DNA from 2 places in the Leuconostoc sp. LN180020 genome. Region 2 is predicted to be linked to the other one. Evidence: predicted binding sites of a transcription regulator. Region 2 holds the regulator's gene; the other holds the start of a gene.

Region 1 (7,839 bases), 340 kb from region 2:
GCCACTGGCCAATAATCCTTTGAATAAGCCAGGAAATACCAGCACATTGTTAACTTGGTTTGGCCATTGTGATGAACCTGTTGCAACAACTTTAGCCCCAGCAGCAAGCGCTTCTTCGGGTAAAATTTCTGGAACGGGATTAGCTAGTGCAAAAATGATTGGCCGTACGCCCATTTTTGCAACCTGCTCCCCCGATAAAACGTGCGCATCTGATAAGCCAATAAACACGTCTTGTCCAGTGATGACGTCGTCCAATGTTTCGCCAGCTGCTTGAGAAACCTTTCGTGCTAATTCACGTTGATAACTGTTATATCTATCGTCATTTTGTGAAACAACACCATGGACATCAATCAAGGTTATCTTAGTCATACCCGCCGCTATTAAAATCTTTGCGGTAGCCACGCCAGCAGCACCAACGCCATTAATAATTACTTTGAGTTCTGATAATTTTTTATGAACAACCTTGGCGGCATTAATCAATCCTGCCAGTACAACAATTGCTGTTCCTGTTTGATCATCGTGATATACCGGTATGTTAAGTTCTTCACTCAATCGGCGTTCAATTTCAAATACTCGTGGTGCTGCAATGTCTTCTAAATGTATCCCAGCAAATGACGGGGCCATTGCTTTAACCGAATTAACAAATTCATCCACACTCACTTGATTTAAAGCCATTGGGATGGCATTAACATCCGCAAAGTTTTTATAAATTAAAGCCTTTCCTTCAACAATAGGTAATCCTGCTGCGGGACCAATATTACCAAGCCCTAAAACGGCTGACCCATCAGTAATCACAGGAATTAGTTTTCCGCTCATTGTATAAGCTTTCTTCTGTGACTCATCGGCAGCAATGAGTTTTGCTAGTCCAGCTACCCCTGGTGTGTACGCTTCACTCAACTCAGACGGTGTCGTAATATCAAACTTAGATTCAATATCCAATACACCTGTGTGTGCTTCATGAATCGATAAAACTTCTGCCATATTTACCATAGCTACGCCTCTTTTCTTTTTGTAGCATGTGTTTTGTACATGTACATTAATTAACAACCCCTATTCTAGTAAGAGGCTATGGTACTGTCAACGATTTTTATTGATATTTTTTAAATATTTTTTTATAAATAGACGATTTTTTAAATATTTAAAACGAATGAATATTTTTGAATTTAATTTTTTAAAATGAATCGTATTTTTTAAACAGTTTGTTTCAATATTAAAAATTTAGTACAATAGCAGCAGAGGACCAAAATATGAGTTCACATGAATTACTATCTCAAATTGCTGAAGACTATTATTTGAACAAACGACCCTTTGGCGACATCTCAAAAAAATATCATATTAGTCGTTACTTAGTAAATAAATATCTTAACGAAGCTGTAAAAGAAGGCATTGTAAAAATTGAAATAACCGCTAATTCTCATCGTAATGCACAACTTGAGCACATTTTACAAGACAAGTATGCTGATATTAGCTTCTATGTTGTGCAAGACGATATCAATAACATTACGACGTCAGAACATTTATCAAATTATGCGGCGAACTTAGTTGACAAATTACTCAAAGATAATAATAAAGTGATTGGCCTAACTTGGGGTGAAACGATATATAGTATGATTGATAGCCTCAAAAGTACGCCTTTAGAACGGGTTAAATTCACACAATTTTTAGGTGAAAATATGAAATATAACTCAACTGCAGGCTCAATACGTATGGTTGAACGTGCGGCTAAAAAAGTTTCGGGTGAATTTTTGACTTTACCAGCACCACTATATATTTTGAATGACATCGTTAGACAGGGACTATATTCTGAACCTTCCCTGCAAAATACACTGGCTGTAGCAAATAATATGGATGCGTTAATTACCGGCTTGGGTACGTTGCGCTCACTGGAATCTATTCCAATTTGGTGCAACAATCTAAATGGCATTTTCCCAACTATCAATTTCCGTGATATTGCTGGGATGATTTACGGTCGCCCATACGATATTCATGGCCATTTTTTGAATCAAGATGATGATAAAATTGTTGGCCTACCCGTTAATCAAATTATGAAAGTGCCAAGACGTATCTGTTTGGTGCGTGGTAAATCAAAATCTCGACCCGTTGTCGGAGCACTTCGCGGCAAACTTATAACAGATATGATTCTCACTGAAGCTATGGCTTATCGTATTCTCAACGAAGAAAGTTTGTAATGACAATAAAAAAGCAGTTAAATGATCAATGTCATTTAACTGCTTTTTTATTCAAGTTATTTAATTATTAATGAAATACCATACCACCATCAACGATAATCGTTTGACCAGTGATATAGTTTGAATCATCCCCTGCTAGGAAACTAACAACATTAGCCACATCTTTGGCTTCACTCAGACGGCCCAATGCGATACCATTAGAGAATTGCGCCATGCCCCATTCATCATCTTTACCCGCATTTTGCCCAACTTCATGAGCAATATCCCACATCATAGGCGTCTTGACAATACCCGGTGCAAAAGCATTAACGGTAATACCAAACTCTGCTAGTTCTTTAGCTGTTGTTTGCGTAATGCCACGAATAGCAAATTTAGTTGAACCATAAACCGTTAGATTAGGATTGCCTTCAACACCTGCTTGTGATGTGGCATTAATAATTTTACCGCCATGTCCTAATGCTTTAAAGGCCTCGGTAGCAGCTTGTGTGCCCCAAACGACACCGTTGACGTTAATTCCCCATGTCCAGTTCATATCGTCCTCCGTAACCGCCATGATAGGGGTTGTTGGTGCTACACCAGCATTGTTGATGATAACGGAGAAATCACCAAACTTTGCTTTTGTTGCCTTAACAGCTGCAAAAACCTCATCACGCTTTGCGACATCAGCTTTAATCGCAATAGCTTCGCCACCTTGTTGATTAATCTCGCTTGCTACCTTTTGCACTTTATCTAAATGACGACCAACAAGTGCCAACTTAAAACCATCATTTGCCAATCGTTCTGCAATTGCTTGTCCTATGCCTTGTCCAGCGCCTGTTACTAATGCTACTTTTGTCATAATCACATATCTTCCTTATTTTTTTATATCTACACTTAACAATATACGCCGTTTTGTGAAAAAGTAAACATAAATCGTTAAACAATTTTACCCTTGCTAACTGCCATTGGTATAAAATAAAACTATTAGTATTTACGGGAGACATATATGTATTACATTGATGGTCAATTTTATCAACTGGGATTAAAACAAAAAATCAGTTTTTTTATTGTGTCCCTCGTCATTAATTCCTTCGGTAATGGTTTAAGTGTTGCATCCGATATGGGATCTGCCCCTTGGACTGCTGGTGCTGCTAACTTAGCAAATCTAACTGGCTGGCAAATCGGAATTTTTCTAGCTCTTTTTGCCATAGCAGTTGCTTTTCTCAATATGTTTCTAGCCATGAATTTCAATTGGCCTAGACTACTGGGAAATGTGGCTTTTGGCCTATCATTTAGTTTTTTGGTTGGCTTGTTTTCTTCACTATTTATTAATTTAGGGATACATACCTTGCCATGGTGGTTACGTTTGCCGATTGATTTCTTTGCTATTTGGAATATAGGTGTTGCCATCTCAATTTATCAACGTGTGAACTGGGTTTTGCATCCCCTTGACGATTTGACAAACATTCTACGTTTTGATTACTTTCACGGCAATGCTTCAAAAGCACAGATGAGCAATTTCATAGTAGCTATTGCTATTTCCTTAATCACATTTTTATTTACACACCAGTTTGTTGCCCTTGGTATTGGCACAATTGTCTCGTTTCTTTTCCAAGGTCGTAATATTGCCTGGGCTGATAAATATATTTTTAAACACCTGGTTCATGGCGATGTTCGAGGCAATTAAAAAAGTGCTTGGGTATAAAACCAAGCACTTTTTTAAATATATGGGCTATTAAATTTTGTTTTAGCAAAGGTGAGCCATAACGAAAAAATAATACTGACACTTACAGGAATCCACCTGATTAAATTATAACTCGAACTCGCCTTATCAACATGAAAGATAATAACTAAGGCAGCGAAAGCAACATAGCATCCCATTGGTATCAGCTGCCACCAACCAGAAAACCCAGCATCATGCAGACGACGTGTGTATAACGCTATATTGGGTATGAAGACAATCACTGCAATGATTGCGGAGACAACAATTAAAAATGACACCGTACCCATTAACGGTGAGCTCTCGGTTGCCACATTACCCCGCTTGCCAAAGAAAGTACCTAATCCTGCAACCATAACAACAACACACATTAAGCATAAATAGATTACACCCCAAAACCATGTCACCCAATTAAAAGCACGCTGTGAACTGGTCCCCCGAAATGTGGCGTATCTTTTAAAAAAATCGACTAATGCTGCCCAAGCTGTCATATTAATCCCCCATAAAACTCAATTCGTTTTGTCCATTCTACCATTGGTTTATTTTGATAACAATAAAAAAACGGCGACAGCCGTTTCCAATATTATGACATAAATATCTTTTTTGTTGCTTGTTTTACAGCCCCATTATTAAGAACAGCGTAAGTAATCAAAACCTGAATTGGGAAAACAATGACGGATTTGACAAACCTTGGCCCTAACAGAGTCATAAAAGTAGTCATATTATGCACATGGGAATACATGATAAACAGCCACACTGTATTTAAAAAGATGTTAACAACAAGGGTTATTACCCCGACAACTAGGATAATACGCAGCCAACCAACATAATCTTGTTGATAATAACCTAATGCATAAACTAACGCACTAAAGACGGCTGATACCGTAAATCCGATAAAAAAGACACCCGTGGGGTTAACAATTGTAATATTAACGACATCTAATACCAACGCAATCAACATCGTCCACAAAGGCCCATACCATTTGGCGATAAGGGATATGGCAATAAACACAACGCCCACTTTAATAACATTCGTACCAATCGTCAGCTTACCCAAGACTAAATCTAATCCCATCAGTAATGCTAAGACGACTAGTTGACGACTATCTAACTTCGGCAGGACCCACTTATTGGTAATCCCTGATACTTTTTGAACAAACATTGTTCTGAACCTCCTATTGGAGTGTTCACCGCAAATATATTTTGGTGAATGTGACAGTTGCATCGCACGTTTTCAATATCGAAAACATTTCGTTGAAGGCCCACATTCCGTTTCCTTCACACTTAACGCACAACTATCTACCCCGTTTTATTTGTCTCTTGGACTCGTTTATTGTAGCACTTTTTAATCCGAACAATAGAAATAATTAGTTTCCATTTCACGCAAACCAACTATTTGCAACACACAAAATGTTAAAATATTGAGATAAGCTACACTACCAAAAGTTACATATCAAAGGCGGTAACCATGACAAACAATGCTATAGAAAAACCACGTATTACAATTACCAATGTCATTTGGTGTTATGATGCTGTCAACCAAGCCGTTAAGCTATTGCTCATCAAACGTGCAGATACGCCGTTCCAAAATTTTTGGGCTCTGCCAGAAACCTGGCTGCGCGTAGATGAGAGCGCTCATGAGGCCACATTACGCTTAGTTAGAGAAAAGCTAGGGCTGGATTTACCCAATATTCACGCTGAGCAACTCGCAACATTCACTGAGCCAGACCGATCACCTGGTGAACGTGCGCTATCGTTAAGTTATATGACTTTTCTACCAGTCGAGCCTCTGCTAACACCTGGCCCAGGAGCAACAGACGCCCAATGGTTCACATTAAAAAAACACAAATCTGGTTTATTTCAGTTTAAGTATCGCGAGCTGTTATTTCGTACGCTGTTAGCTGATGACTATATCACACACAACGACCCGCAACACCGACTCGCGTTCGATCATAACTGGATACTCACTGTTGCTACGCAACGAATTGTGAACAAACTGGATTACCAACCAACTATCTTGTTAACACTTGGACCCGCATTCACTTTAAAACAAGCCCGACAAGTCTTTGAAATTTTTGGCAAAAAAGAGCCTGATAACTCAAACTTTCTTAGAAACCATCAACATATTTTGATTCCGGTAGGTTCAAGTAGTCAAAATAAGCCTGGTCGGCCAGCAAAAAAATATCAGTTGCTTATTGATTTATTATAGTGTATAGTTCTCCTTAACCAATAAAAGTAAAATTAACTTTTATTAGCATTGGAAGGAGAGATTTTGTCATGGACAAATCTAAACGTCTGCTACTTATCGTTGGCACAGCTTGGATGATTGATGCTCTGGACGTCGCTATACTGTCATTTATGATGCCACTCATCAAAACAGAATGGACATTAAATGAAACGCAACTCGGCTTAGTCGGTGCAATGACTTCATTTGGCATGTTGATTGGGGCATTACTTTGCGGTAAACTGTCTGATCGATTTGGTCGTAAGAAAATACTAATGGGGACACTTATTTTGTTTTCGCTTAGTAATTTGGCGCTCGTTTTTGCACCAAATGTCACTTGGTTCATGGCGATTCGTTTTATTACTGGTATAGGTCTCGGCGGTGAATTGCCTGTAGCTGCAGCACTAATTGCCGACCGCTATACTGGCACAAAACGCTCACAAATGCTCGTGCTGAGTGATAGTTTTTGGGCTTATGGCTGGATTTTAGCATCCCTAATTGCTTTCTTTGTCATCCCACACTTTGGTTGGCGAATTGCTGCACTACTTACAGCAGTATTGGCGTTGTACGTTTTCGTCTTACGAAAACATTTGCCCGATGATGCGATTACCCATAAGCAAAATACTGCTTCTTTCCGACAACTCTTCTCCCCAAAACACAAGTGGCCTTTAATTATGCTAAGTTTGGTTTGGTTCATTGTGATGTTGACCTATTATGGTATTTTCCTATGGTTACCTAGCGTGCTTGTTTTACGTGGTTTTTCAATTGTCCATTCGCTAGGCTACACACTTGCTATGAGTATCGCACAGCTACCCGGCTATTATTTAGCAGCGCATTTACTGGCTAAAATGAACCCCAAAAAACTACTCATCGGCTATCTTATGGGAACAATTTTAGCTAGCCTGATATTTGGATTGGCCAATAATGTTACCATTATTTTAATTGCCGGCGCGGCATTATCATTCTTTGATTTAGGTGCTTGGGGCATCCTTATCGCCTTAACACCTAGCCTCTTCCCACACGCTATTCGCGGTACTGCAATGGGTTCAGCTCAAGCAGTTGGCCGCTTGGGTGCCGTGATTGGCCCATTCTTAGTCGGCTGGTTACTTGATATTAAAGTAGGTATTGGTGGCGTCTTTAGTCTATTCGTAGGCTTATTGTTAATTGCCATTATCATTATGGCTTTCGGTATCAAAACTAGAGTCGACAATTTCGACAACTGATAACCACTTGCAGACTCATGCCCATAATAAAGAGGTCGCAATTAAAAAAGATCGTCAACATCATAATAGTTGATGATCTTTTTTTAATGTCATGCGACTGTGCTATGGCTTAATGTAGGCAAAGCCTTGATGTTGTTTGTTCACCAACTCTACAACGCCAGATGGTACGATACGACTCTCGGCTTGTAATTGTTTTGGTAGTATTTGTCGTTGCTGTAACGAATTGTTGCAAACCGCAACATCGATGCCTCGTCGATATAAGTCAGTTAAATTGATGTCGGCGTCTTGGCGTACCTGCGTAACCGCCTCACCATTAACCAACAATTCAATTATCCCGTCATCATGACTTTGCTGCCAATGTTCATATAAGTGTGACAGATTAGATAATACGGTTGGCCACTTGTTTGTTTCATCGATATGCACGATCACGTTCATTTTATTTTCCTACGCCTTTTTAAAGCAGTATAGCACTTATCCACGAAAATTGTTTAATACAAGTATGTG
Region 2 (7,839 bases):
TATTTGGTCCAGCAATAGCCGCACTGAAAATCGTTTCAACGATATCATCTGATATAGGCTTATCGGTATAGGCACGAATAGATTTATGATTCTTGAGTAAATCAATTACAGGATTTGTCATCGTTTTTATATAATTATGTATACACGCTCGAGCGCGAACATAATCATTATTCCTCCATTATTATAATAAATAGATTTTACCATGTTTTTATGATAAGATAATAAGAATATTAGTGGAGGCGACTATGCAATTCGGAAAATTCCGTATCGGGTTACGCACACTAAAGACAGCAATGGCCGTTATGCTCATTATTACCGCCTTCTATTTCTTCAAGCGCCCACCATTTGTTGCCGCATTGGCATCAGTATTTGCGCTAAGAGAAAGTTGGGATAAAACATTAAGCTTTGCTAAGATCCGTCTCATTTCAAACATGGTCGGCGGGTTACTAGCCTTAGTCTATTTTATGGTTCATACGTCTACGTCTCATGCAGTATGGGTGTCAATGATTTTCTTACCTTTTTTAGTTGTTGTAGCCATTGTTTTCTTAGACGGTTTTAACTATAATAGCGGTGTCATTGGTGCACTAGCGGCACTATTAATGATTTCACTAAACATTCCAAGTGGGGCAACTGTGCTTTATGTCATTGATCGTATTGCTGATACATTTATTGGTGTCTTTGTAGCCATTGCTGTTAATCGATTTGCGTCCCCCGATCCAAAAAAATAAGGCTTGACGCCTTATTTTTTTTGCTAACCATTAACTTTTTTTGACTAATTATATACCTAGAAAATGTTCTATTGTTTCCAATACGCCATCATTGACATTGGTATTTAAAGCCTTGTTTTGAACTGCGGTTAGCATGAATGAATTGGCATTTGGCATGACAAAACTATTAGGATACTTTTGAAGCATCTCTAGATCGTTCCCATTATCACCAAAAGTCATTACTTCACTGTCTAACACATCATAATAATCCTGCAACACCTGCAAACCGGCAGCCTTATCTACACCTTTACCCAACACATCCACCGAACCAAATCCCGAACCGGTTGCATGAAGTTCACTACCAAATATTTCTCGTAATTCAGCAACATGTTGTTGCACTTCATCATTCGGCCAAACAAACGTAATTTCTAAAATATGGTCATCAACCTCCATAAGCTTTTCAACTTGTTTAACATTAGGATAAAATTGAAATACCATCTCAGCTACTGGCCCCGTAGCATGATTAGAAACATATGTTGCCCGATCACCAGTCATAATAATAATATTTTCCGCTGATTCTGGGTTTTTAGCATTCCAAGCAATCACTTTTGATAGCTGTGCTGGTGATAAATGCACAGCGTATAGCTGTTCTTGACTCGTCGCGACCATAGCCCCATTTGAACCAACAAAGTCAATTTCGTAACCTTTACCAATTGTTGGTTCAAATAGTTCTTGTAAGTTTTTAACTTGTCGCCCAGAAGCCGCGACAAAACGCATGTCGCGCGCTTTCATATTATCCAAAATACGCTCAAAACGACCTTGGCTATATTCGTCATTAGCTGTTAAAAACGTGCCATCCATATCAGAGGCAATCATCCTAATGTTCACTGGTCTCCCACCTTTTAAAAAATGTTAATGCGTAATCTATTACGCCATATTAAACTTGTTAATGAATAAAAATCTATGCGAAGCCAAACAAAATTGTATCAGAAAGTAGTGATACAGTATTGTTCAATTTAACATAGATAACTCATTAATTATAACATATTAATTTTAAAAACCGCCTTTTGGCGGTTTTTAACTAAATTGCTCAAGATACATCTGATATGCACTATCATCAAGAACCCAATCAAGCTCACCAATATATTCAGCATGCGGATCATGATAGGCAAAGCCATGTTTAAATTTATATAGCCCATCTGTTGGCACAAAGTCCCCCACACCACCAAAATCGTAGGCTACTTTACCCAGGGCCAAGCCCCATTGTAACATATGCCACTGCACTGCATAAGGCCCATAATGCTTGGCATAACGACGATCAGATCCAGCATACATATACCAAATTTCGTCCCCATAACTAAAGCCAATGCCACTAGCAACAACATGGCCCTCAAAGTGAGCTAAGAATACCTTAAATAGTCCTGTCCCTTGCCATAGTTTTTGCATACGCAAGAAATAATCAATTGGACGATGTGTAATACTTTGAGCTGTAGCCATCATCACATAGGTCTCAAAGAATGCCCGGACATCGGCTTCGCTATCACCAGAAGTTACTGTCACACCATCCTTGGCTGCACGTCTAATTTGATTACGATAATCACGCTTAAAATGCAACATCAAGTCATCTTCATTGGTAATTGGTTTAGCGCCTTCACCACGACCATCGTAATATAAGACAACGTTCTTTCGTGGTTGTATATTGCCATGCATGTGCGTAATATCGCGATTACGAGTGACAAAACCTGCGTTTTGATAAGCTGTATTACGTGCTGGTGTGTAAGGCACTTCAGGGTCCATCCGAATTAAAAATACATTATCTGGTAAAGCTGTCAAAGCTTCTTCAATCATAGACTTTATCAAATCAATATCGTCGATGTCCGCAATCGGCCCGCGACCAGCATAGCCTAGTAACTTGCCAGTAACAGCTTCAACCGTTAAGACTGACAAAACTGCATCAATACGGCCATTAGTCTCATGGTAAACGTAGACATGACCCCAATTAGATTTTAATTCACCCCAAAGCGGATCCTGTGTTACCTGCCCTCTTGGATCACGACGAACAAATTCTTGGTAGGCGGTAACTTTCTCTGCATCATTTAAATCTAAAATAGCCATCTGAATTATAACCCTGTCGTAATTGAACCATAGTTATCAATAAAATAAACCAATGTTTGCAATTCATTTGTTAAATCAACGTTCTGCACACGCACATTATTTGGTACAGTCACACGCAGTGGTGTAAAGTTCAAAATACCTTTAATCCCTGCTTCAACAAGCTTATCAGTAATCTCTTGTGCGACACCTTGTGGAACAGTTAAAATAGCAATATTAATGCGCTGTGCTGTAATCTGTTCTGTCAACTCACTCATGGCATAGATAGGCACACCAGCCATAATCGTTCCAGCTCGAGTTTCATCAACGTCAAAGGCAGCGGAAATACGCATATTTGAAGATTGATGGAAGTTAAAGTTTAGGAGCGCTTGTCCAAGATTACCAGCGCCAATCAAAGCAACATTAATTAAGCTGTCTTGATCTAAAACATTAGCAAAAAAATCTAATAGTGCTTTCACATCATAACCATAACCACGCTTACCAAGTGCACCAAAATAAGAAAAATCACGACGTATTGTTGCCGCATCAAATTTAATAGCATCACTAAGTTCTGCTGATGAAATGCGATCAGTCCCCGCATCGTGTAAAAATGTTAAGTAACGGAAGTATATCGGCAATCTTTTTGCCGTAGCACGTGGAATTTTTGGTTGTTGAGTCATAATTTCTCCAATTCATTTAAGTCACCATCTGAACGTGGTCACTTTCTATTTAATATTAAAGCACACTCTATGTTCACCTTGTGAACTTTTGCATAACTATTATATCACATAAATAGGCTTTTCAAAAAAAGATAGTGATTCATTCACAAAGTGACTATTTATTTAATAATTCAAAATCTAAGCCAGGGTTAGTATTAAGATCTAATCCAGCAAAAATATGTTGTTTAAAGTTCCAATAACCAGCAGCACCTATCATCGCCGCATTATCGCCTGTGTATTCTCGTGGCACTGGAATAAAGGTCGTCTTGGGGAATTGTGATAATAATACGTCTAACTCATCACGTAGCTGCCCATTGGCCGCTACACCACCGGCCAAAACAAAACTTTTAACGTCATAATCCTTCAAGGCTTTTCTGGTACGACCAATCAATGCATCAACGACAGCATTTTGAAAACTTGTCGCCAAATTGTTATGATCGATTGTTTCACCCTTTTGTTCAGCATGATGAACATAGTTAATAACTGCACTTTTTAAGCCAGAAAAACTAAAATCATAGTTATCTTCATGTGCCATAGCAGTTGGAAATTTAATGGTTGCTTGTCCCCTATGCGCCATTTCGTCAATTGTTTTACCTGCTGGATAAGGGAGTTTGAGTAATCGACCAACTTTATCAAAACTTTCACCTGCCGCATCATCACGAGTCTCACCTAAGACAGCGAAATTATTTTCTGATGTCATTAATACTAGCTCAGTATGGCCACCGGAAACCATCAATGCTAACGCTGGATAAATAATTGGGACATTGAAATTAGCAGCGGCAATATGACCCGCCAAGTGATTAACCGGTATGATTGGCAAATCATGTGCCAGAGCGAAAGTTTTGGCTCCCATCAGCCCAACTAGTAACGAGCCAACCAATCCTGGGCCATAAGTCACAGCTACACCATCTAAATCTTCAGGCCTAACTTGTGCTGCATCTAGTGCATCATCTAAGACACGCGTAATCCATTCAATATGATGGCGACTAGCAACTTCTGGCACAATCCCACCGAAGCGTTGATGGGAATTAATTTGTGTAGCTACCGCATTACTAAGTACAATATGACCATCTTCAACAATCGCTACACTAGTTTCGTCGGCACTTGATTCAAAAGCTATAATTTTTGTCACGGTTAGATGTTCCTTTCCATCATGATTGCTGCATGGCCGTTTTTATAATATTTTTCACGGCGAAAATAAGCCTGAAAACCATTTTTTTCGTATAATTGAATGGCTGAAATATTGGTTTCATCAACTTCTAATAGAAATCGTTTGACCTTTGGCTGCTTAAGGACTTGATTTAACAACTGCTGTGCTATACCTCGCCGTTGATAATCAGGATGAACGGCCAAACTGCCAATTTCGATTTCATCAATTATCTGCGTCACACCAATAAATCCAGCATTTGCAATAAAATACCTGCTTCGCGGGCTAGATAATTCATGCTCAAAAACAGCCATCGGCCAAGGCGACGGCACAAATGCTGCTTCGGCAATATTAAAAATCAACCGTGCATCTTCAGTTTTGGCTTGTCTTATTATCAATCTCTCTTACCATCGAAATCGCATCTTCATGATCACCTAAATAGTAGCCTTTTTTAATCCCAACATTTTTAAATCCTAGTCGTTGATATAGGGCTATTGCTCTAACATTTGATGATCTAGCCTCCAAGGATACTGTGTGTATACCAATATTTTTAGAGAAGTTAGCGATATCTTCAATCAGCAAGCGTCCTAACCCATTGCCTTGCCAGACCGGTACGACGGCAATATTTGTAATATGCATGTCATATATTTCACGCTGATAAGCCGCACCAGCAAAACCGATGACCTGGTTATGACGCTCAATAACTAAATACAGTCGGATATGTGGTCGTGATAGTTCACTTAAAAAATCTCTCAATAACCAAGGCGCCTGACCAGCATAAACAGCTTCCTCAATGTTCACCAGCGTATCAATATCTTCAACAGTTGCACGCCGTATCAAAAAACTATAACCCTGACTGTCAATAGCACGCTTTTGATATTGTGGGATTGTTAAAGGTAATTTACCTTGACGATTAAACTTCAAAAACATAATTTTCAGGCTTATCCTCATTTGGGTGGGCAGCTAACCAATTTAATTCTGCTTGCGTGCGACGCAAATAATTTGGATTAAAATCCGCTACCCTCTTAGCTGGTAATGTCCTGTTTCCAAGCGACACAATACCCTGCCCATCTGGCAAACTCTCAGTAGGTGACAAAATTTGCGCTCGAGAAGCAAAGTGTTCAACAATTGCTGTGCCAAACACATCAGTATCACCAATAAAAAGCAATGGTTCTGGTCGAGACGCCAACCAATCAAATAAACTTTTTACTGGCCGGTGCGCATCCGGCAATACATTATTTCCCATCGCGTACACCCCAGTAAACACGTTGTCATTACGTGCGTTGAATAATGGGATGGTTAGCCCATCAAATGTTTGTTGTTCAGCCAAAATAGCTAAGCTAGATACCCCAATTAACTCACACTTAATTGTATCGGCTAATACTTTAGCTACAGTAACGCCAATACGTAATCCTGTAAAAGAACCAGGCCCTTGTGCAACAATGATTCGATCAATTGTCGATAATGTCCAACCCTGTTCTGCAATTGTTTGCTGAATCGCTGGTAGTAGCTGAATAGAATGGTTACGTGCTTCGTTGGTTGAAAAAACACGAATAACCTGATTATCTTGCGCCAAACTCACGGTTAGTGGTTGGTTACTTGTATCAAATGCTAAAATCTTCATAATCTATATTCTACCACAAAAAAACCGCCAAACGACGGTCTTGAACTGTTATACTGATTTCAAACAAATACAATCACCATTTATTTAATTGGCGACTGGTATGGCATGATAGGTGTGGTTATACCGACATTACTTGCATAAGTATAAGGTAATTGGTCTAACTTCGCAAGATTTTCTGTACGTCCAGTGACGATAACCCCAGCAAACTCAGCCGTTTTAAGCGATGGTACAAGTTGCTTTTCCGCATCTTTAGCAATATCAATATGATCAACATCTTTTCTGTTAATTTGACTTTTTAAAGCCTTCTTCAGACCTTGATAATCATTATATTTCGTTTTATCAGGTAGCCCAGCAAATTGATCGTTCAATTTCCCGCTGCCGTCATCTTTTGCATTCAAACCAACATAACAACCAACATGACTTGACGTATCAAGTGCAGCAGAATGGAAACCAAGCCAATAATAGTTGATCATAATATTGTGTGGCATCATCTTTAAAATATCTTCGTATCTGTATCGCTTATCAAACGTGATAGCCACTTCGCCTAGTGTGTTGGGTAATGCTTGTAGGGTTTTCGCTTCATGTGTCGGTGTAATCGGTGACATCAACTTGTCTTTGTTCTTTTGGCTACTATACCAATTTGGGTAGGCCCGATTGAAAAATATCGGTTCTTTTTGCCCTGTTTTAGGGTTTGCTGCCATAATGTTAATGTTTTTAATGGTATCGTTCTTATAGATATTAGAGGATGTTTCACTGCTACTCTCTGGTCCACTCAGATTGAGTATCACTTTTTTTTCAGGATAAGCAACGCGATAACCATCAATATTCTTTTGACGATCACTAGATAATGTTGCACGCGTCATTGCCGTAAGCCTATAACGTTGCGATGTTGACCTAATATTTGGTGAATAAATAAGATCAGCAATATTAAATTGATTAATCTGCTTTTCAGCTTGAACGTCCATCTGTTTTCCTAAAATAATGGTTGTTGCCATAACCGCAACAAAACCAATAGTTACTGTAACGATGCTTGAAATAACTGCTGTTATGAGTAGTTTTTTACGCTTTTCTTTTTTGATTATTCGCTCAAAATTTTGGTTATCGTTCATTTTGTGCCCTTTCTATTGTCTGCCTCAGTTGCTGTCTTGTGCGATATAAATCAACTTTTATTTTTGAATCACTCGCATTATATATTGTGGCAATATCACGAATACTGTGGCGACTGTCATAATAAAGTAATATCAACGATTTTTGATAGTCATCTAACTTGTCTAGTGCCTGTTGCAAAAGCTCATTTTTAGTCATGCTTGGCGCAATTTCAGAATATTGTGCATACTGTGCTAGTAAAATATCGCGATACTTTTTTTGCCGACGATATAAATCGTAAAAACGTGATAAAGCAACACGATATAGCCACGGTCTTAATTTCTCAGGCGGTAACATGATGTCGGCTTGAATCAGTCTGACAAAGACATCTTGTATAATGTCTTCTGCATCTTGTTTTTGAATCCGATGATTAATCAAAAAACCGGTGAGCTCATGTGCTATGTC

Evidence for each region. The regulator Rex, encoded in region 2, represses fermentation and respiration genes when NADH is low (regulators of the CRP and FNR family bind a similar motif). The targets are predictions, from matches to a motif close to TTGTGAANTANTTCACAA.
Region 1: the regulator Rex is predicted to act here: its motif matches at 3,081-3,098, upstream of FAZ25_RS02595 ((S)-acetoin forming diacetyl reductase).

Annotation. Positions count from the first base shown of each region.
Region 1 covers NZ_CP039736.1:505,144-512,982, forward strand. The annotation lists gene FAZ25_RS02585 (NADP-dependent malic enzyme) at 1-990, opposite strand, end outside; gene FAZ25_RS02590 (sugar-binding transcriptional regulator) at 1,248-2,189, shown strand; gene FAZ25_RS02595 ((S)-acetoin forming diacetyl reductase) at 2,257-3,027, opposite strand; gene FAZ25_RS02600 (hypothetical protein) at 3,175-3,855, shown strand; gene FAZ25_RS02605 (DUF805 domain-containing protein) at 3,888-4,379, opposite strand; gene FAZ25_RS02610 (folate family ECF transporter S component) at 4,472-5,050, opposite strand; THF riboswitch at 5,091-5,197, opposite strand; gene FAZ25_RS02615 (NUDIX domain-containing protein) at 5,357-6,097, shown strand; gene FAZ25_RS02620 (MFS transporter) at 6,166-7,335, shown strand; gene FAZ25_RS02625 (DsrE family protein) at 7,438-7,770, opposite strand.
Region 2 covers NZ_CP039736.1:847,950-855,788, reverse strand. The annotation lists gene FAZ25_RS04555 (nitroreductase family protein) at 1-121, opposite strand, end outside; gene FAZ25_RS04550 (aromatic acid exporter family protein) at 246-728, shown strand; gene FAZ25_RS04545 (HAD-IIB family hydrolase) at 777-1,595, opposite strand; gene FAZ25_RS04540 (peptidoglycan bridge formation glycyltransferase FemA/FemB family protein) at 1,785-2,822, opposite strand; gene FAZ25_RS04535 (redox-sensing transcriptional repressor Rex) at 2,828-3,478, opposite strand; gene tsaD (tRNA (adenosine(37)-N6)-threonylcarbamoyltransferase complex transferase subunit TsaD) at 3,633-4,649, opposite strand; gene rimI (ribosomal protein S18-alanine N-acetyltransferase) at 4,652-5,062, opposite strand; gene rimI (ribosomal protein S18-alanine N-acetyltransferase) at 5,037-5,594, opposite strand; gene tsaB (tRNA (adenosine(37)-N6)-threonylcarbamoyltransferase complex dimerization subunit type 1 TsaB) at 5,578-6,288, opposite strand; gene FAZ25_RS04510 (anti sigma factor C-terminal domain-containing protein) at 6,369-7,397, opposite strand; gene FAZ25_RS04505 (RNA polymerase sigma factor) at 7,387-7,839, opposite strand, start outside.